One region of the Variovorax sp. VaC1 genome, then DNA from elsewhere that is predicted to be linked to it. Evidence: riboswitches for the same ligand, from Rfam matches in the RefSeq annotation. Region 1 holds a riboswitch; the other holds the start of a gene.
What was found. Region 1 has a riboswitch for glycine ahead of gcvT (glycine cleavage system aminomethyltransferase GcvT). Riboswitches for the same ligand answer to the same signal wherever they lie in the genome.
Positions count from the first base shown of each region.

Region 2: it holds a riboswitch for glycine, as region 1 does, so the genes downstream of both, ACGLHS_RS28600 (ABC transporter substrate-binding protein) here and gcvT (glycine cleavage system aminomethyltransferase GcvT) in region 1, are expected to answer to the same signal.

Region 1 is NZ_JBIGLT010000001.1:693,188-703,576, reverse strand. It holds gene denD (D-erythronate dehydrogenase) at 1-309, shown strand, start outside; gene ACGLHS_RS03435 (TRAP transporter substrate-binding protein) at 355-1,329, shown strand; gene ACGLHS_RS03430 (TRAP transporter small permease) at 1,420-1,932, shown strand; gene ACGLHS_RS03425 (TRAP transporter large permease) at 1,943-3,235, shown strand; gene ACGLHS_RS03420 (AraC family transcriptional regulator) at 3,248-4,027, opposite strand; gene ACGLHS_RS03415 (MFS transporter) at 4,123-5,316, shown strand; gene ACGLHS_RS03410 (hypothetical protein) at 5,409-5,933, shown strand; gene ACGLHS_RS03405 (hypothetical protein) at 6,060-6,623, shown strand; glycine riboswitch at 6,658-6,748, shown strand; glycine riboswitch at 6,761-6,872, shown strand; gene gcvT (glycine cleavage system aminomethyltransferase GcvT) at 6,920-8,092, shown strand; gene gcvH (glycine cleavage system protein GcvH) at 8,156-8,527, shown strand; gene gcvP (aminomethyl-transferring glycine dehydrogenase) at 8,656-10,389, shown strand, end outside.
Region 2 is NZ_JBIGLT010000008.1:141,434-151,822, reverse strand. It holds gene ACGLHS_RS28620 (DUF1161 domain-containing protein) at 58-393, opposite strand; gene ACGLHS_RS28615 (NADP-dependent isocitrate dehydrogenase) at 450-2,687, opposite strand; gene ACGLHS_RS28610 (ATP-binding cassette domain-containing protein) at 2,823-3,470, opposite strand; gene ACGLHS_RS28605 (hypothetical protein) at 3,519-4,325, shown strand; glycine riboswitch at 4,476-4,599, shown strand; gene ACGLHS_RS28600 (ABC transporter substrate-binding protein) at 4,792-6,357, shown strand; gene ACGLHS_RS28595 (ABC transporter permease) at 6,383-7,324, shown strand; gene ACGLHS_RS28590 (ABC transporter permease) at 7,345-8,292, shown strand; gene ACGLHS_RS28585 (dipeptide ABC transporter ATP-binding protein) at 8,296-9,915, shown strand; gene ACGLHS_RS28580 (M81 family metallopeptidase) at 9,952-10,389, shown strand, end outside.

The DNA.
Region 1 (10,389 bases):
ATCGTGCGTGCGGCCGAAGCCAGCGATGCGCAATGGGGCCCGCGCACCGCGCTCAACCTGCCATCGCTCGCCACCACGGTCGGCGCCATGGCCGCGGCGTTGGAGCGCGTGGCCGGCAAGGCAGCCACCGCCCTGCTCGACCGCACGCCCGATCCGGCCATCCAGCGCATCGTGAAGACCTGGCCGGGCCACTTCCAGACCGCGCGCGCCCATGCGCTGGGCCTTGCGGCCGACGAAAGCTTCGAGGCCGTCATTCGCGAGTACGTCCGTGAAAATCCCGACGCGGTGAAGCTCCCGGCTGTTGCATAGTCCAGTGCGCCTGACGCGCACCTGACTACAAATCCCGGAGATACCATGAAAATCGGCCACATCGCCGCCGCCTGCCTTTCGCTCGCCCTGGGCACTTCTGCCTTTGCCCAGCAACCGACCGTCCTGAAGATCGGCTACGCGACCTCCAAGGAGTCGCACTACGGCGTCGGCTCCACGGTGTTCTGCGAAGAGGTCGAGAAGAACACCCAGGGCCGCTTCAAGTGCCAGCACTTCGCCAACTCGGCGCTGGGCGGCGAGCGCGAGCAGATCGAGGCGATCCAGTTCGGCACGCAAGACCTGCTGAACACCTCGACGGGCCCGGTCGGCAACTTCGTGCCCGAGGTCAAGATCGTCGACATCCCCTTCCTGTTTCGCGACTACGACCACGCACGCAAGGTGATGGACGGCCCCATCGGCCAGGACATCCTGACCAAGTTCCCGAGCAAGGGCATCGTCGCGCTGGCCTGGACCGAGAACGGCTTTCGCCACATGACGAACAGCAAGCGCGACATCGTCAAGCCCACCGACGCGGCCGGCCTGAAGATGCGCACGATGGAAAACAAGGTGCACATGGACGGCTACCGCACCTTCGGCATCCTGCCCACGCCCATGGCCTTCCCCGAGCTGTTCGGGGCGCTCCAACAGGGCACGGTCGACGGCCAGGAAAACCCGATCCCGGTGATCCTGTCCTCGAAGTTCTCGCAGGTGCAAAAGCACCTGTCGCTCACGGGCCATGTCTATTCGCCGGCGTTGCTGCTGCTGTCGCCGAAGGTCTGGAACAAGCTCTCGGATTCCGACAAGAAGGTGTTCACCGAAGCCGCGAAGAAAGCCGCCATCGCCCAGCGCAAGAAGGTCAACGACGACGAGAACAACGGCATCGCCCAGCTCGAGAAAGACGGCATGAAGGTCACGCGCACCGTCGACGGCGCCGCTTTCCGCGAAGCACTCAAGCCTGCCTACGTGGGCTACGCCAAGGAGTTCGGCGCGGACAACATCAAGAAGATCTCGGACGTCAGGTAAGCCCGCGCGACGCCGACTTTCCGCCCCCGCGCCCGGCCCGCTTCAGTGCGCCGGGCGCTTCGTTTTTCCGACCGAACCGAGAACACCCCCGTGCAAGCTTTCGAGCGCTACTTTCTTGCCGCCAACCGCTGGGCGCTGATCCTTCTGCTGGCCGCCATGTCGGTCATCATCTTCACCAACGTCGCCTTGCGCTACCTCACGAACCAGTCGCTCGAATGGGCCGAGGAGGTGTCGCGCCACATGATGATCTGGCTCACCTTCCTGGGCGCCGGGCCGGTGCTGCGCTACGGCGGCCACATCGCGGTCGAGAACCTGCAGGACGCGCTGCCGCAAAAGGCGGCCATCGCATTGCGCGCCGTCGTGGCCGCACTGCTGTTCGCGTTCTTCGGCTTCATGGTCTGGTATGGCTGGCTGTACATGCAGCGCACCATGTTCCAGCTCACGGCCGTGACGCAGATTCCCTTTGCCTACATCTACAGCGCGATGCTGATCGGCGGCGTGCTGCTGATCGTGCACTGGCTGCTGGTGGTGCGCGGCTACGTGCTGCGGCGCGAGTTCGCGTCGGACGCGCATTTCGACGCCAACGCCTCGGCGTCGCTGTAAGGAGACGACCATGGATGCCAGCATTGTCCTGATCGTTTCCGCCTGCGTGTTCCTGGCCATCGGCGTGCCGGTGGCCTTCGCGCTCGGCCTGTCCACGGCCGCCACGCTGATCCTGGCGGAGAACTACCCGCTGCTCGTGCTGCTGAAGGAGACCTTCACCGGCATCGACAGCTTTCCGCTGATGGCGGTGCCCTTCTTCATTCTTGCGGCCGAGCTGATGAGCGGCGGCTCGCTCACCGAGGTGCTGCTGCGCTTTGCGGGCCAGTTCGTCGGGCACCGGCGCGGCGGCATGGGCTATACCAACGTGGTGTCGCTCACCTTCTTCTCGGGCATCTCGGGCTCGGCGCTGGCCGATGCGGCAGGGCCGGGCTCGATGCTCATCAAGATGATGGACAAGGCCGGCTACGACCGCTCGTACGCGGCGGCGCTGACGGCCTCGACCGCGATCGTGGGGCCGATCATTCCGCCCTCGATCATCATGATCATCTATGCGCTGCAGGACGAGACGGTCTCGGTCGGCACGCTGTTCGCGGCCGGCATCCTGCCGGGCATCCTGATCGCGGTGGCGATGTGCGCGGTGAACTTCCACATCTCGAAGAAGCGCAACTACAAGGGCGATGGGCAAACGCCGCCGCTGCGCGAGATCCTGCGCACGACGTGGAAGGCGATTCCCGCAATCTTGCTGCCGGTGGTCATCCTGGGCGGCATGCGCGCCGGATGGTTCACGCCGACCGAGGCCTCGGTGGTGGCGGTGTTCTATGCGCTGGTGTGCGGCAAGTTCGTCTACCGCACGCTCGAATGGAAGGCGCTGCCCGACATTCTTTCGCGCTCGGCGTTGCTGTCGGCCTCGGTGCTGATCATCATCGGCCTGTCGGCCTCGTTCGCGTGGATTCTCACCATCGAGGGCATCCCGCAGCAGATGGCCGAATGGCTGGTGGGCATGAACCTCTCGCCGTGGATGTTCCTGATCATCGTCAACGTGTTCCTGCTGCTGTTCGGCATCTTCATCGAGCCGCTGCCGGGCGTGATGGTGCTGGCGCCGATCCTCGCGCCGGTGGCCATGAAGCTGGGCGTCGACCCGGTGCACTTCGCGATGATCGTGATCTTCAACCTCACGCTGGGCATGATCACGCCGCCGGTGGGCGGGCTGCTGTTCGTGACCTGCAACGTGTCGAAGGTGCCGATGTCGGCACTGGTGAAGGAGCTGGTGCCCTTCCTGTGGGCGCATGGCGCGGTGCTGCTGATCCTGACCTTCGTGCCGGCGCTCAGCACTTGGCTGCCGCACGCGCTCGGGTTCAAGTAGCGGGGCGGTGGCTCATTCGCCTTGGTGCAGGTAGAGGCTCGGCGGCACGCCGAGCGTGCGCCGGAACATCGCGGTGAAGGCGCTGGGGCTATCGTAGCCGTGCGCCAGCGCCACTTCGAGAATCGACGCGCCCGCCGCCAGGCGGGGCAGGCTCAAGAGCAGCCGCGCCTGCCGGCACCACGCGCCGAAGTTCATGCCGGTCTCGCGCTGGAACAGGCGCGCCAGCGTGCGCGTGTTCATGTGCAGGCGCAGCGCCCAGTCGTCGAGCGTCGCGGGCAGCGACGGGTCGCGCACCAGTTCTTCGCACAGCACCGCCAGCCGGGCGTGGCGCGGCATCGGCACGTGCAGCGACAGCGCGGGCGCGGCCTCGATCTCGTCGAGGATCAGCTCCATCACACGCTCGTCGCGGCTGCCGGGCGCGTAGTCCAGCGGCACCGACACGGCCGTGACGATCAGTTGCCGAAGCAATGCGCCGACGTGGATCACGCGGCACTCGCTGCCCAGGTCCGCGCGCGTGCCGGGCTCGACGAAGACGGTGCGCATCTTCACCTCGCCGGCCATGCGGATCTGGTGCTCCATGCCCGGCGGCACCCAGACGCCGCGGCCGGGCGGCACCACCCAGCTGCCGGCCACGGCACTGACGATCATCACGCCCGAGATCGCGTGGATGAGCTGGCCGCGCCGGTGCGTGTGCGGCGGAATGAAGGCATCGCCCTCGGGGTCGGTCGCCAGCACGGCGACGGCGCGCGGCGTCGATTCGCCTTGCTCGGGTCGCAGATTGAGTTTGTCCATTTCTCGACGATGCTTGTGGATTCGTAGCGAGAACATCTTCGCACGGCTTCCTACGATGCCTTTCCACTCGGAAAACCAATCAAGGAAGCGATCGAATGAACAAGCGCCGACTCGGGCTGCTCACCGGCACCCATGCCGTCAATGACCTCTACCAGGGCCTCGTGCCCGCCCTGCTGCCCTTCATGGTCCTGGAGCGCGGCTACAGCTACACGGCCGTGAGCGGCCTGATGCTGGCGGCCACTGGCCTGTCGAGCGTGGTGCAGCCGCTGTTCGGCCTGTACGCCGACCGCCATCCGCGCAGCTGGCTGGTGCCGACGGGCTTTCTGGTGGCGGCACTGGGCGTGGTGCTGGCGGGCCTGAGCCAGAGCTACCTGCTGACCTGGATCGCGGTCGCGCTGTGCGGGCTGGGCATCGCGGCCTACCACCCGCCCGCGACGGTGGCGGCCCGCGCGGCCGGCGGCGCCTCGCAGAAGGCGATGAGCGTGTTCTCGGTGGGCGGCACCATCGGCGCCTCGTTCGCGCCCTTGCTGGCAGCCACGGTGGTCGGCGGTGGCGGCCTGTCGCACAGCTACCTGCTGGGTGTGCCGGCACTGGCGATGGGCGTGGTGTGGGTGGTGGCCAATGCGCGGGGCGGTGCCGGCGCCGCGGCGGCGGCCCTGGCCCGCAAGCAGGCCGGCAGCGAGGTGCTGAAGCCGCACAACGACTGGCGCGCCTTCAGCCTGCTGGTCGCGACCATCGTGGGCTGGTCGATTCCTTACGTGACGGTGCTGTCGATGCTCTCACTGCGCATCACCCGCGACCTGCACGGCACGACCTTCCAGGGCGCCGCGGCACTCACCGGCTTCACGGCGGCGGGCGCTGTGGGCGTGCTGCTGGGCGGCTGGCTCGGCGACCGCATCGGCCGCATGGGCACGATCCGCAGCGGCTATCTGCTCGCGCTGCCGGCGCTTGCGGGCCTCGTGCTCGCACCGACGGCCGGCTGGGCGTTGGCCTGCACCGCGCTGCTCGGCCTGAGCATGTTCCTGCCGTTCGCGGCACAGGTCACGCTGGCGCAGGACTACCTGCCGCGCAACCCGGCCACGGCCAGCGGCATCACGCTCGGGCTGGCGCTGTCGGTGGGCGGGCTGGTGTCGCCGCTGTTCGGCATGCTGTCGGATGCGCGCGGGCTGGGCGTCACGCTGACGGTGGTGCTTTGCGTGCTGTGCGTCGCGACGGTGCTGGCCTTGCGGCTGCGCAACCGGGCACAGGTGATTGCGCCGGTCGAACTCGACGGGGCCGCCGCGGCCTGAACGGCATCGATTCGATTCGGCCCGGGGCGGGTTCGCTGCCAGAATCGGCGTCGCACTCGACGCTGATAACTGACAAAGAGGGAAACCGCGCCATGAATCGATTCGTCACCTGTCTTCTTGCCGGGGGCCTGCTCTCCACGGCAGCCCTTGCCGCCGCACCGGCGGCACCTGCTGCAGCGGCCGCGCCCGCGGCGCCTGCCGCGCCTGCCGCAGCACCGGCTCCGGCAGCACCACCCGCCGCAGCCCCTGCGGCAGCCCCCGCGGCGCCACCCACCGCGGGCATCGCCGAAGTGGAAACCGCCGTGCGCGCCTGGGCTGCAGCCTGGTCGGCCCGCGACGTGGACCGCTACCTTGCCGCCTATGCGCCCGACTTCACGCCGGCCCGGGGCAAGGACCGCAAGCGCTGGGAAGCCGATCGCCGCGCCCGCATCGCGAGCAAGTCGAAGATCAGCGTGACCATCGACGACCTCGTCATCAGCGTCAGCGGCCAGACCGCCAGCGCGCGCTTCAAGCAGATCTACCGCGCCGACAGGCTGAACCACACCGACCGCAAGACGCTGGAGCTGCAACGCGTGGGCAACCAGTGGCTGATCCGCAAGGAAAGCGTCGGCGCCTGATCCGCACCGGGGAAGCAGGTGGCAATCCCCCTTGTAAATTCCCTTTCTGTAAGGGGAAAAGGTTCATGAAGATGTCACCACTTGCAACGATGCTCCAGCCTTCGATCTCCGAAAGCTGTGGCTGCCATGTTTCCCACCAAGACCGACAAGGCGCGCGACGAACTCCAGGGCGGCCAGCGCACGCTCAGCCAGCGTGAACGCGCGCTGCTTTTGATGGCCGACGGTCGGCGCTCGCTGACCGACTTCAGCCCGCTCTTCACGAACCGCGGCGAAGCCGAGCAGGCGATCCAGGCCCTGGTGCAGCGGGGCTATCTGGAAGACCCGGCGGCCGCCGCCGCAGCCGCCGCACAAGCGGCAGCCCAGGCCGCCGCGGCCGCGCAGCCCGCTCCCCTGCCCGCCGCCGAACCGATCCGCGTCGCCACCTCCACCGACACCTTCGACGGCAAGCGTTCGCTGGCCACCACGCGCATGTTCCTGTTCGACATCTGCGAGCGCATGTTCGTGCGGCGCGACCCCAAGTTCGCGCTGCAGATGCGCGACGCCCTGCGCGAGGCCCGCGACCGCGAAGCCATGCTGACCATCGCCGCGCTGATGCTCACCGAAATCGAGAAAAGCGCCGGCGCGGAGCGGGCCGAATCGCTGCGCGAGCGCATCGACAAACTGTTGCCGCCGGCCGAGGTCGTGCACTGAAACCCGAAGCCCCGGCCCGCGCGATCCACTACACTCGCCCGGGTCAGGAGAGAGCCCCGCGCGACGGGGCCGCCGAAGGCGCAGGGGTTTCCCGAACGCTCAGGCAAAAGGACTGACAAGGCGCCGGTGAAAGCCGGCGTTTCCTTGCTGGAGAGAGGCCATTGCATGCATGCATTGCACCGGCCCACCGAAGGAGCAAACCCCGATCGTGGGGCGAATCTCTCAGGTAAAGCGGACAGCAGGGGTGGCCCGTGGCGTTGCAGCCATGGATTTCGACTGCCCCTTTGGAGTGCCTCCTGGTGACTTCCTCCGCTTCCGCCGCCCCGCTTCTCAAGACGCCGCTCTACGACCTGCACGTGGAGCTTGGCGCCCGCATGGTCCCCTTCGCCGGCTACTCGATGCCGGTGCAATACCCCGCCGGCCTGATGGCCGAGCACAAGCACACACGCGATGCGGCCGGCCTGTTCGACATCTCGCACATGGGCCAGTTGCGCCTCATCGGCCCCGACGCCGCAGCCGCCTTCGAAACCCTGATGCCCGTCGACGTGATCGACCTGCCCGCCGGCAAGCAGCGCTACGGCCTGCTGCTGAACGACGAAGGCGGCATCCTGGACGACCTGATGTTCTTCAACGAAGGCAATGGCTCGATCTTCGTGATCGTCAACGGCGCCTGCAAGGTCGACGACATCGCCCACATCCAGCGCAAGATCGGCGCGCGCTGCGAGGTGCAACCGCTGCCCGACCACGCGCTGCTCGCGCTGCAGGGCCCGCAGGCCGCCGCCACGCTGGCGCGCCTGTCGCCCGGCATCGAGCGCTTCGTGTTCATGACCGGCGGCGCGGTGCAGATCGGCGGCATTGCTGCCTTCGTCACCCGTAGCGGCTACACCGGTGAAGACGGCTTCGAAATTTCGGTGGCGGCTAAAGACGCCGACGCCCTCGCCCGCCTGCTGCTGGCCCAGCCCGAGGTCAAGCCCATCGGCCTGGGCGCGCGCAATTCGCTGCGGCTCGAAGCCGGCCTGTGCCTGTACGGCAACGACATCGACACCACCACCACGCCGGTCGAAGCCTCGCTCAACTGGGCGATGCAGAAGGTGCGCCGCGCGGGCGGCGCGCGCGAAGGCGGCTTTCCGGGTGCGGCCAAGATCCTGGCGCAGCTCGCCGCAGCCACCGCGGGCGCCGCCGGCCACACCGACCACGACACGCTCAAGCGCAAGCGCGTCGGCCTCGTCGCCCTCGAACGCATCCCGGTGCGCGACGGCACGCTGCTGCAATCTTTCGAGGGGCATGACATCGGCATCGTCACCAGCGGCCTGCTCGGCCCGACGGCCGACCGCTGCATCGCCATGGGCTATGTGGCCACCGCCTTCGCCGAACCCGGCACGCGCGTGCAGGCCATCGTGCGCGGCAAGCCCGTGCCGATGGAAGTCTCGACCATGCCCTTCGTGCCCACCCGCTACTACCGCGGCTGAGCAACGGCAGACCCGGCTAGGCTCTGCACCCCGATCATCATTTTTTCCACGAGGAGTTTTCTCATGAGCATCAAGTACACCAAGGACCACGAATGGGTCTCGGCCGAAGGCGGCTCCGCCACGGTCGGCATCACCCTGCACGCACAGGACGCGCTGGGCGACGTGGTGTTCGTCGACCTGCCTGAAGTCGGCAAGACCTTCGCGCAGGGCGAAGTCGCCGGCGTCGTCGAATCGGTCAAGGCCGCCGCCGATGTTTTCATGCCCGTGTCGGGCGAGATCACCGAAGTCAACGAAGCCCTGCGCGCCGACCCGTCGCTGGCCAACAGCGACCCGCTGGCCAGCGGCTGGTTCTTCAAGGTCAAGCTGAGCGAGCCCGCGCAACTCGACGCGCTGCTCGACGCCGCCACCTACGACAAGTTCGCCGCCGAATCCTGAAAATGCGCGCCCCCCGGCTTGCCACTTCGTGTGCTGTGCTCTTCCCCACGGGGAAGGCAAGGCCCGCGTCGGGCCAGCCCGGCGGCGACCGCTGAGTCTTTTCTTCCTTAACGCCGATCCATCACGCCATGCCGATCCCCGCCCTTCCCTCTTTGCAAGAACTAGAGAACGCCGAAGAATTCCTTGCCCGCCACATCGGCATCGATGCGGCGGACGAGGCGCGCATGCTGCCGGTGATCGGCTCGGAAACGCGCGCGGAACTCATCGACGGCATCGTGCCCGCGGCCATCCGCCGCGCACGGCCGATGCGCCTGCCCGCACCGGTGACCGAAGCCGATGCGCTGGCCGAACTGAAGGCGTTGGCGTCGAAGAACAAGGTGTTCAAGAGCTTCATCGGCCAGGGCTACTACGGCACGCACACGCCCGGCGTGATCCTGCGCAACGTGCTGGAAAACCCCGCCTGGTACACCGCCTACACGCCCTACCAGGCCGAGATCTCGCAGGGCCGCATGGAAGCCCTGCTCAACTTCCAGACGATGGTGTGCGACCTGACGGGCATGGCCATCGCCAACGCCTCGATGCTCGACGAAGCCACGGCCGCCGCCGAGGCCATGACGCTGGCCAAGCGCAGCGTGAAGAGCAAGAGCAACGTCTTCCTCGTGTCGGGCGACTGCCATCCGCAGACCATCGAGGTCATCAAGACGCGCGCCGCGCCGCTGGGCATCGAGGTCAAGGTCAGCACCGTGTCGGAAACGCTGCCGCACCTGATGGTGAGCGGCGCCTTCTTCGGCGTGCTCGCGCAGTACCCCGCCACCACCGGCCACGTGCACGACCTGCGCCCGCTCGCGGGCCATGCGCACCAGTGCGACGCCGCCTTCATCGTCGCGGCCGACCTGCTGGCGCTGACCTTGCTCGCGCCCCCGGGTGAATGGGACGCCGACATCGTCTGCGGCACCACGCAGCGCTTCGGCATGCCGCTGTGCAACGGCGGCCCGCACGCCGCCTACCTGGCCTGCCGCGACGAGTTCAAGCGCTCGCTGCCGGGCCGCCTCGTCGGCGTGAGCGTCGACACGCACGGCCAGCCCGCCTATCGCCTGGCATTGCAAACGCGCGAGCAGCACATCCGCCGCGAGAAGGCCACGTCCAACATCTGTACCGCGCAGGTGCTGCCGGCCGTCGTTGCCAGCATGTACGCCGTGTACCACGGGCCCGATGGACTGACGCGCATCGCGCAGCGCGTGGCCGCGCTCACCGCCATCCTCGCGCAAGGCCTCGTGCAGATGGGCCGCGAGCCGGTCAACAGCACCGCCTTCGATTCGCTGACGATCCGCACCGGCGACGACACGCCGAAGATCATCGAGCGTGCCCACGCCGCCGGCGTCAACCTGCGCCAGCGCCTGCAGCAGCACCTGGGCATTTCGCTCGACGAGACCAGCACGCGCGCCGACGTCGAAACGCTGTGGGCGCTGTTCGTGCCCGCTGGCACGCCGATGCCGCGCTTCGACGACCTTGCCGGCAACGCCACGCCGCTGATCCCCGAAGACCTGCGCCGCACCAGCGCGTTTCTCACGCACCCGGTGTTCAACACGCACAAGAGCGAAACCGCGATGCTGCGCTACATCCGCAGCCTGTCCGACAAGGACCTCGCGCTCGACCGCAGCATGATCCCGCTGGGCAGCTGCACGATGAAGCTCAATGCGACCAGCGAGATGATTCCGATCACCTGGCCCGAGTTCGCGAACATCCACCCCTTCGCACCGGCCGACCAACTGCAGGGCTATGCGCAGCTCGACGCGCAGCTGCGCGCCTGGCTGTGCGAGGCGACCGGCTATGCGGGCATCAGCCTGCAGCCCAACGCCGGT
Region 2 (10,389 bases), on a different contig from region 1:
ACAGGGGAAAAGAGGGAGAGAGGGGCGAGGAGGCGTGCAGTGCCGCCACCTCGCTCGCTATTTCTTGCAGTCGCCGCCGACGGACACCGTGCCGTCCCTGCACTCGGTAAGGATCGGCTCGCCCGCCGGTTGCGGTGCGGCAGACGGCGCCGCGGTCGCCGGTCCTTGCCCGACATCGCGCTCGTACATCACCTTCCTGGTACCGAGTTCGCAACTGCCCACCACCTGCCCGTTCGCCGACGCGTTGGCATCGACGACGGTCACGGTGAAGCGCGTCACGCCGGCCGCGGCGATCTTCGCTTCGATCCGGGTGCGCAGGTCTTCGCAGTTCTCGGCACTGTGAGCGGCCGCGCCGGCGAGAGCCAGCGCGACAGCGATCAGCCAGGGTTTCATGAGGACCTGCCTTTCCCTTTCATGAGACGGCGGGGCTGCCTGCGCAGCCCCTTGCATCAACCCTGCGCCGAAGCCAGCGCGGCGTTCAGCGTCGCGCTCGGGCGCATCACCGCCTCGAACTTCTTCGGGTCAGCCAGGTAGTAGCCACCGATGTCCACCGGCTTGCCCTGCACGGCCGCGAGTTCGTCGACGATCTTCTGCTCGTTGCTGGCCAGCGTCTCGGCCAGCTTCTTGAACTTGGCTTGCAGTTCCTTGTCGTCGGTCTGCGCGGCCAGTTCCTGGGCCCAGTACATGGCCAGGTAGAACTGGCTGCCGCGGTTGTCGAGCTGGCCGGTCTTGGGCGACGGGTTCTTGTTGTTGTCGAGCAGCTTGCCGGTGGCGGTGTCCAGCGTCTTCGCCAGGATGGTCGCCTGCTTGTTGTTCGTCTTCAGGCCCAGGTCTTCCAGGCTAACGGCCAGCGCGAGGAATTCGCCCAGCGAGTCCCAGCGCAGGTGGTTTTCTTCCACCAGCTGCTGCACGTGCTTGGGGGCCGAGCCGCCCGCGCCGGTCTCGTACAGGCCACCGCCGGCCATCAGCGGCACGATCGACAGCATCTTGGCCGAGGTGCCCAGTTCCATGATCGGGAACAGGTCGGTCAGGTAGTCGCGCAGGATGTTGCCGGTGGCGCTGATGGTGTCCAGGCCGCGCACGACGCGCTCCAGCGTGTAGCGCATGGCGCGCACCTGGCTCATGATCTGGATGTCCAGGCCCGAGGTGTCGTGCTCGTGCAGGTACATCTTGACCTTGGTGATCAGCTGCGCTTCGTGCGGGCGGTAGGCGTCGAGCCAGAACACCACCGGCATGCCGGAGTTGCGCGCGCGCGTGACGGCCAGCTTGACCCAGTCGCGGATCGCGGCGTCCTTGACCTGGCACATGCGCCAGATGTCGCCTTGCTCCACGTCTTCGCTCATCAGCACTTCGCCGGTGTCCAGGTCGGTGATGTTGGCAACGCCGTCTTCGGGGATCTCGAAGGTCTTGTCGTGCGAGCCGTACTCTTCGGCCTTCTGGGCCATCAGGCCGACGTTGGGCACGGTGCCCATGGTCTTGGGGTCGAAGGCGCCGTGCCACTTGCAGAAGTTGATGATCTCCTGGTAGATGCGGGCGAAGGTCGATTCGGGCATCACGGCCTTCACGTCCTTCAGGCGGCCGTCGGCGCCCCACATCTTGCCGCCGTTGCGGATCATGGCGGGCATCGAAGCGTCCACGATCACGTCGTTGGGCGAATGGAAGTTGGTGATGCCCTTGGCCGAGTCGACCATCGCCAGCTCGGGGCGATGCTCGTGGCAGGCGTGCAGGTCGCGCTTGATCTCGTCCTGCGTGCTTTGCGGCAGCGTGGCGATCTTGTTGTACAGATCGACCATGCCGTTGTTGACGTTGATGCCCAGCTCGTCGAACAGCTTGCCGTGTTTCTCGAAGGCTTCCTTGTAGAAGATCTTCACGCAGTGGCCGAACACGATGGGGTGCGAGACCTTCATCATCGTGGCCTTCACGTGCAGCGAGAACATCACGCCGGTCTTGTGCGCGTCTTCGATCTCTTTCTCATAGAAGGCCAGCAGGGCCTTCTTGCTCATGAACATGGAGTCGATGACTTCGCGGTCCAGCAGCGCGACCTTGGGCTTGAGCACGATGGTCTTGCCGCTCTTGGTCAGCAGTTCCATCTTGACGTTGCGCGCGCGGTCCAGCGTCATGGACTTTTCGCCGTGATAGAAGTCGCCGCCGTGCATGTGCGAGACGTGCGAGCGCGAGGCCTGGCTCCAGTCGGCCATGCTGTGCGGGTTCTTGCGGGCGTATTCCTTGACGGCCTTGGGCGCGCGGCGGTCGGAGTTGCCTTCGCGCAGCACGGGGTTCACGGCGCTGCCGGTGCACTTGTTGTAGCGCGCACGGATGTCCTTGTCTTCGTCCGAGGTCGGGTTCTCGGGATAGTCGGGAATCTTGTAGCCCTTGCCCTGCAGTTCCTTGATGGCCGACTTGAGCTGGGCCACCGAGGCGCTGATGTTGGGCAGCTTGATGATGTTGGCTTCGGGCTTGAGCGTGAGCTTGCCCAGTTCGGCCAGGTTGTCGGGCACCTTCTGGCCGTCGCCGAGGAATTCAGGGAACTCGCCCAGGATGCGGGCTGCCACCGAGATGTCGCTGGTGGTCACGTCGATGCCGGCCGGGCTGGTGAACGCGCGGATGATGGGCAAAAACGCGTAGGTCGCCAGCAGGGGCGCCTCGTCGGTCAGGGTGTAGACGATGGTGGGTTGCTTCGTGCTCATGCGCTTGCTTCCGTAATGCAGTGTTGTCGGGTGGCAGGGAGTTCAGGCGGGATCTGGCCGCCGGAACCGCCGATTGTCGCCGGGCGCGCGGGCGGGGCGGCATTTCGCGGCCGGATCACCCCGCGGCGGCCTGTGTCAATGCAGCGGCAGGTCGATGGTGGCCGCGAGCGGGACGGTGTCGATCCGCGCGGCGCTGGCGACGATGACGGCCTGCGCCGACTGCCCGGCAAAGCCGGCGAGCGCGCCCCACAGGCAGCGGATCGAGGCGGCATCGAGCCCGGCGGTGGGCTCGTCCAGCAGGAGCAGCGGGCGCCCCGACGCCAGCCCGGCCGCCATCCAGACCTTGCGCTTCGAACCCGTCGAAAGCATGAACATCTTCTTGTCCAGGTGCTGGCCCAGGGCGAAGCCTTCGACCAGCGCCTGCCACTTTTCTTCGCTGAAATGCGGGTTGCCCTTGTTCAGGGTGGCCGTGCATTCCCGGGGCGTGACGTCGTTGAAGCGCTCCGTCGCCGGGTCGACGAAAAACACGTTCTGGCGATAGGCCTCGGGTGCGCTGTCCAGGCGCGCGCCGGCCGCCGTCAGACGGCCGGTGGCGGGCAGCGCCCCCGCGATCGCCTGGAGCAGCGCCGACTTGCCGGTGCCGGTGTCGCCATGCAGCAGCGTGACGCCGGGGCCGATGGCGGCGTTCCAGCCGGCGGCGAGTACGGGTTGACCCGGATATGCGAAGCCAAGGTCCTGGATCTGGAGAAGGGGGTGGGGAAGGGGAGAGGCGGTCGTGTTCACGCGCCGGTTTTACCCCATCGGGCGGCGGCGGCTGGCTACCATTCGCGCATGAAAAAACTCCTCACCCTCGGTGCCGGCGCATGGCTCGCCGCCATGGGGCTCGCGGGCGCCGCCGTGGCCGCGCCCTCGGCGCAGGTCTTCTTCGCGGTCAAGGCGCCGGAATCCGTCGATGTCGACTGGCGCGCCCACCTGTGCGCCTTGCTGCCCCAGCCCTGCGATGCCCAGGCCCTGAAGCTGCACCAGCCGCGCGACGGCAAGGCCGATGACTACCTGGTCATTTCAGAAAAGCCGTTGGCGATGGCGCGCGTGAAGCGCAACACCGCCGCCAACGCCTGGCAACTCGAACGCCTGCACGACTTCTCGGCATATGCCCTCTCGCTGCAGCAAGACCGCCAGAGCGGCGACCCCAAGGTGTCTCTCGCGCTTGCACCGGCGCTTTATCCGCTGGCCGAAGGCCGCTGGGCCGTGGCCGTGACGCAGAGCGAATCCGAGAGCTACTCGGGCGGGGGTGCGTCGTCCGTCACGGCCGATTTCGTGCCGCTCGACACGCCGGCCGGGCAGCCGGCCAAGGCCGTGCGTGAAGGCATTCCGTTCTGGTGCTCGCGGATGATCCGTGCCTGCTTCACCGAGAAGGAATACAAGACCTCGAAGCACTGCCACGACGAAAGCAGGGGCAACCTGCGCATCGCCTACGGCGAGCCCGCCAAGGCCGGCGACCCCTACGTGTGGCGCTATACGTGGCTGCAAAGCGACTGGCCCGCGCACACCGGCCCCAGTGCCGACAAGCGCACGAGCGTCAACTTCACCGACAAGACGATCGAAAAGGCCGACTTCTGCGGCGGCGGGCTGAACTAGTTTTTTCCGGCGTGCCATCCGGCCCGGGTGGCCTGAGTGGCACGCAAACTGCTTGGAGAGATTGATCCAGGAGAAATGCCGGCTCGATGCTTCGAGTTAGTGCATTACCGAAGGCGATAGCCCAGAACGCTCAGGTCCCAAGACTGGATTTTTTCTAACGCTGGAGAGCGTTGCCCGGCGCCGTCAAGGCGCCGAGGGCAGCCGCCGAAGGGGCAAGCCATGCGCGATGCGCGTGCATGGTGAATCTCTCAGGCCAAAGGACAGCAGGGGCACGCCGCGCCAACGCGCGGCGTGTCCTTGTTCGCTTCCGGAGCCTGTGTCCATGACTTCCATCCGAGCGCCTCGCGCGTCCGCGCCAACGGCTTTGCCGTGGCGACAGCCTGCGCGTGGCCGAAGCCTTTTCACGGCCACACCTTCCTCTTTCTTTCAACCGGAGAACTGAACCATGCTGTCGAAGAAATCCCTGATGAAAACCGTCCTCGCAGGCGCGATGTTCGCGGCCGCTGCCGCGAGCAGCTTCGCGCAGGACGCGGGCAAGGTGCTGCGCCTGGTGCCGCAGTCCGATCTGAAGATCCTCGATCCGATCTGGACCACCGCCTTCGTCACGCGCAACCATGGCTACATGGTCTACGACACGCTCTTCGGCGTGGACGAACGGGGCAAGGTGCTGCCGCAGATGGTCGACAAGTACACGACCAGCGCCGACGGAAAAACATGGAACTTCACGCTGCGCAAGGGCCTGGCCTTCCATGACGGCAAGCCGGTCACCTCCGACGACGTGCTCGCCTCGCTCAAGCGATGGGGGCAGCGTGACGGCCTGGGCCAGAAGATGTTCGCCGCCATGGACAAGACCGAGGCGGTCGATGCCAACAGCTTCAGGTTCGTCTTCAAGGAGCCCTTCGGCATGGTGCTCGACGCACTGAGCAAGCCTTCGTCGAACCCGCCTTTCATCATGCCCGCGCGCGTGGCCGCCACGCCGGCCGACAAGCAGATCGACGACGCCACCGGCTCCGGCCCCTACATCTTCAAGAAGGATGAATACCGCCCCGGCGAAAAGATCGTCTACCTGAAGAACACCAAATACGTGCCACGTGCCGAAGCGCCTTCCGGCACGGCCGGCGGCAAGAACGTGTACGTCGACCGCATGGAATGGATCGTCCTGAAGGACGCGCAGACCCAGGCCAATGCGCTGGCCAACGGCGAGGTCGACATGATCGAGTGGGTGCCGTCCGAGCAATACACCGCGCTCAAGAACAACCCCGCCATCACGCTCGACAGCCCCGTGTCGAAAGGCTCGTTCGCGCTGCACCTGAACCACCTGATCCCGCCTTTCGACAACCCGAAGATCGCGCAGGCCGCCTTCATGGCCATCAACCAGGAGGCGCTGATGCGCGCCCAGCTGGTGCACAAGGAGCTGTACAACAGCTGCGCTTCCATCTACCCCTGCGGCTCGGCCTTCGCGTCCGACAAGACCGGCTACTTCACCGGCAAGCCGCAGTTCGAGAAAGCCAAGGCGCTGCTCAAGGAAGCAGGCTACGACGGCAAGCCCGTGGTGCTGATGTACCCGGCCGATTTCGCGGTGCTCAACAAGTTTCCGCCGGTGATGGCGCAACTGCTCAAGCAGGCCGGCTTCAACGTCGACATGCAGTCGATGGACTGGCCCACGCTGGTCACGCGCCGCGCCAAGAAAGACCCGGTGGCCAATGGCGGCTGGAACCTGTTCATCACCGGCTGGGGCATTGCCGACAACATGAACCCGATGTTCTTCGCGCCGCTCACGGGCAATGGCGAAAAAGGCTGGTTCGGCTGGGCCACCGACGACAAACTGGAGCAGCTCAAGTCCGACTTTCTCGCCAGCAGCGAGGAACCCAAGCGCAAGGAACTGGCCACCGCCATCCAGCAGCGCGTGTACGACACCGGCATCTACGCGCCCATCGGCGAGTACAAGCCGCTCACGGCCTACCGCAAGGGCGTGGTGAGCGGCGTGGTGCGCTCGCCGGTGGCCGTGTTCTGGAACCTGAAGAAGAACTGAGACAGCTGGAATCAGGGAGTCACCCATGCTGCTCTTTCTTGCACGCCGCATTCTCTCGACCGTGCCGGTGCTCGTCATCGTCGCGCTCATCGTGTTCCTGATGCTGCGGCTCGCGCCCGGCGACCCGGCCGCCGCCATCGTGGGCGACAGCGGCACCAGCGAAAACATCGCCCGCGTGCGCGAGCAGCTGGGGCTCAACCAGTCGCTGCCCGTGCAGTTCCTTCACTGGAGTGCGCAACTGCTGCAGGGCAACCTGGGCGAGTCGTACTTCATGAAGAAGACGGTGGTGGAGCTGATCGGCCAGCGCATCGAGGCCACGGTGTCGCTCGCGGCCGTGACGCTGGTGGCGACCATCCTCATCGCGGTGCCGCTCGGCGTGATCGCCGCATGGCGCCACGGCGGGTGGCTCGATCGCATGCTCATGGGCTTCTCGGTCATGGGCTTTTCGATACCGGCCTTCGTGATCGGCTATGTGCTCATCTGGATCTTCGCGCTGCACCTGCAGTGGCTGCCGGTGCAGGGCTACCAGCGGCTGAGCCAGGGGCCCTGGCTGTGGATCAAGCACCTGATCCTGCCGTCGGTCACGCTGTCGATCATCTACGTGGCGCTGATCGCGCGTGTCACGCGCGCGGCCGTGGCCGAGGCGATGACCGAGGACTACATCCGCACCGCGCGCGCCAAGGGCATCTCCGAGACGCGGCTGCTGATGCGCCACGCGCTCGCCAACGCGGCCATTCCCATCGTCACGGTCATCGGCATCGGCATCGCGCTCCTGATCGGCGGCGTGGTGGTCACCGAAACGGTGTTCGCCATTCCGGGGCTCGGGCAGCTCACGGTCGATGCGGTGCTGTCGCGCGACTTTCCGCTGATCCAGGGCATCACGCTGTTCTTTTCCGTCATCTATGTGCTCATCAATCTGCTGATCGATGTGAGCTACCTGGTGTTCGACCCCCGCATCCGCTACTGAACGAAGTGAACGGAAACACCATGACCGATTCGACCCTTCCCCTGGCCGCAGCGCCAGACATCGCCGTCGAAGCGCTGGCACCGCCGAAGCGGCGCTCGCTGCTCAAACGCATCCTGGCCGACTGGTCGGTGCGCGCGGGCGGCAGCGTGTTGCTGCTGCTCGTGCTGATGTCGCTGGCCGCGCCGTGGCTCGGCACCATCGACCCGACCGCCATCGACCCCGGCAGCGGCAACCTCATGCCCGGCACGCGCGGCGAATTCAACAGCCTGGCCGGCGACACCTTCGAGCACCTGTTCGTGATGGGCACCGACAGCCTCGGGCGCGACATCTGGAGCCGCACGCTGTACGGCGCGCGCGTGTCGCTCACGGTGGGCATCGCGGTGGCCGCGCTCGCCGTGGTGTTCGGCATGCTCGTGGGCCTGCTGGGCGGCTACTTCCGGCGCATCGACGGCGCGATCATGCGGCTGATGGACGGCGTCATGGCCATCCCCGGCATCCTGTTCGCGATCAGCCTGGTGGCGCTGTTCGGCGGCACGCTGCTCACAGTGGTGGTGGCCATCGCGGTGCCCGAGATCCCGCGCGTGGCGCGGCTGGTGCGTTCGGTGGTGCTGACGGTGCGCGAAGAGCCGTATGTCGAGGCGGCGATTGCGCTCGACACGCCGACCTGGAAGATCCTTGCGCGGCACATCCTGCCGAATGCGATTGCGCCGCTGATCATCCAGGCGACTTACGTGTGCGCCTCGGCGATCCTGGTGGAGGCCATCCTGTCCTTCCTCGGCGTGGGCCTGCCGGCGGACATGGCGACCTGGGGAAACATCATGGCGGAGGGCCGCGCGCAGTTCAACCAGTACCCGCACAACGTGCTGTTCCCGGGCATCTTCCTGGCGCTCACGGTGCTGGCCGTGAACATCCTGGGCGACGGGCTGCGCGACACGCTCGACCCGAAGTTCAACAAGCGCGGAGGCTGAGCCATGACGCAACAAGCCTCCGTACTTTCCGTTCGCGACCTCGCCATCGCATTGCCGCGCGGCGGCGACCGGCCGCATGCGGTCGACAAGGTTTCCTTCGACGTGCCACCCGGCAAGATCGTCTGCCTGCTCGGCGAATCGGGCTCGGGCAAGTCGGTCATTGCCAATGCGGTGATGGGCCTGCTGCCTTCGGGCCTTGTGCCGGTGCGCGGTGCCATCGAATTGCAGGGCGAGAACCTGCTCGCCGCGCCGGCCTCGCGCCTGCGCCAGTTGCGCGGCCCGTCGATGGCCATGGTGTTCCAGGAGCCGATGACCGCGCTCAACCCCGTCATGACCTGCGGCGCGCAGATCGACGAGATGCTGGCGCAGCACGTGCGCATGGGCGCGGCCGAGCGGCGGCAGAAGATCCTGGCGATCATGGCGCGCGTGCGGCTGCCCGAGCCCGAGCGCATCTTCGCGTCGTACCCGCACCAGCTGTCGGGCGGGCAGCGCCAGCGCATCGTGATCGCGATGGCGCTGATCCTCAAGCCCGCGCTGCTGATCTGCGACGAGCCGACCACTGCGCTCGACGTGACGACGCAGGCCGAGATCCTCAAGCTCATCCTCGAGCTGCAGACCGAGAACGGCACGGCCGTGCTCTTCATCACGCACGACTTCGGCGTGGTGGCCGAGATCGCCGACGAGGTGGTGGTGCTGCAGCTGGGCGCCATGATCGAGAAGGGCGACAAGATGGCGGTGCTCACGGCGCCGCGCGAGCCCTACACGCGGATGCTGCTCGATGCGGTGCCCGAGCTGTGCGCGCACAAGCGCCCGCCGGTCGCGGACGCCTACCCGCTGCTCAACGCCGTGAACATCTGCAAGACCTACGTCACGGGCGCATGGCCCGGCAAGCGCCGTACGGTGACGGCGGCGCGCGACGTGTCGCTGGCGGTGCGGCCCGGCGAAACCGTGGGCATCGTGGGCGAATCGGGCTCGGGCAAGTCGACGGTGGCGCGCTGCATCGCGCGGCTGATCGACCCGACCTCGGGCGACATCTTTGCCGACGGCCGCTCGGTGGCGCATGCCAGGGGGCGCGCACTGTCGCCGTTTCGCCGCACGGTGCAGGTGATCTTCCAGGACCCGTACCGCTCGCTCAATCCGCGCCAGACCGTGGGCGCGTCGATCGTCGAAGGGCCGGTCAACTTCGGCATGCCGCACGACAAGGCCTGGGCGCGCGCCGAAGAACTGATGCGGCTGGTGCGGCTGTCGCCCGACGCGCTGCGCCGCTACCCGAGCGAGTTCTCGGGCGGGCAGCGCCAGCGCATCTCGATTGCGCGCGCACTGGCCTGCGATCCGCAGGTGCTGATCGCCGACGAGGCGGTGTCGGCGCTCGATGTGTCGGTGCAGGCGCAGATCCTGCGGCTGCTCGACGAGATCCAGCAGCGGCTGAAGATCGGCATTCTCTTCATCACCCACGACCTGCGCGTGGCCAGTCAGATCTGCGACAGCGTGATCGTGATGAGCCAGGGTGAAATCGTGGAGCGTGGCGAAGTGAAGGATGTGTTCTTCGCGCCGCAACACGCATACACGCGCAAACTGCTGGCTGCCGCGCCCGGTCGCGACTTCGCCTTTGCGCGCAGCTGAAATCCCTTCGTTCCCACGCCAATGAAAAAGGATTCCATGAAAGTCTTCATCGCCGGTTTCCAGCACGAGACCAACACCTTCGCGCCCAGCAAGGCCGACTGGGCCGCGTTCAACGCGGGCTCGAGCTTTCCGCCGTACCGGCGCGGCGCCGCCATCGTCGAAGCCTACGCGGGCAGGAACATTCCGGTCGGCGGCTTCATCGACGCGGCGCGCGAGAAGGGCTGGTCGCTGGTGCCCTCGGCCTGGGCCGGTGCCACGCCCTCGGCGCACGTGACCGAAGACGCGTTCGAGCGCATCTCTGCCGCCATCACCGAAGACCTGGCCGCCGCCCTGGCCGATGGCGGCATCGACGCGGTCTACCTCGACCTGCACGGCGCGGCCGTGACCGAGCACCTGGAAGACCCCGAGGGCGAGCTGATCGCCCGCATTCGCATGCTTGTCGGGCCTGACGTGCCCATCGTCGCGAGCCTGGAC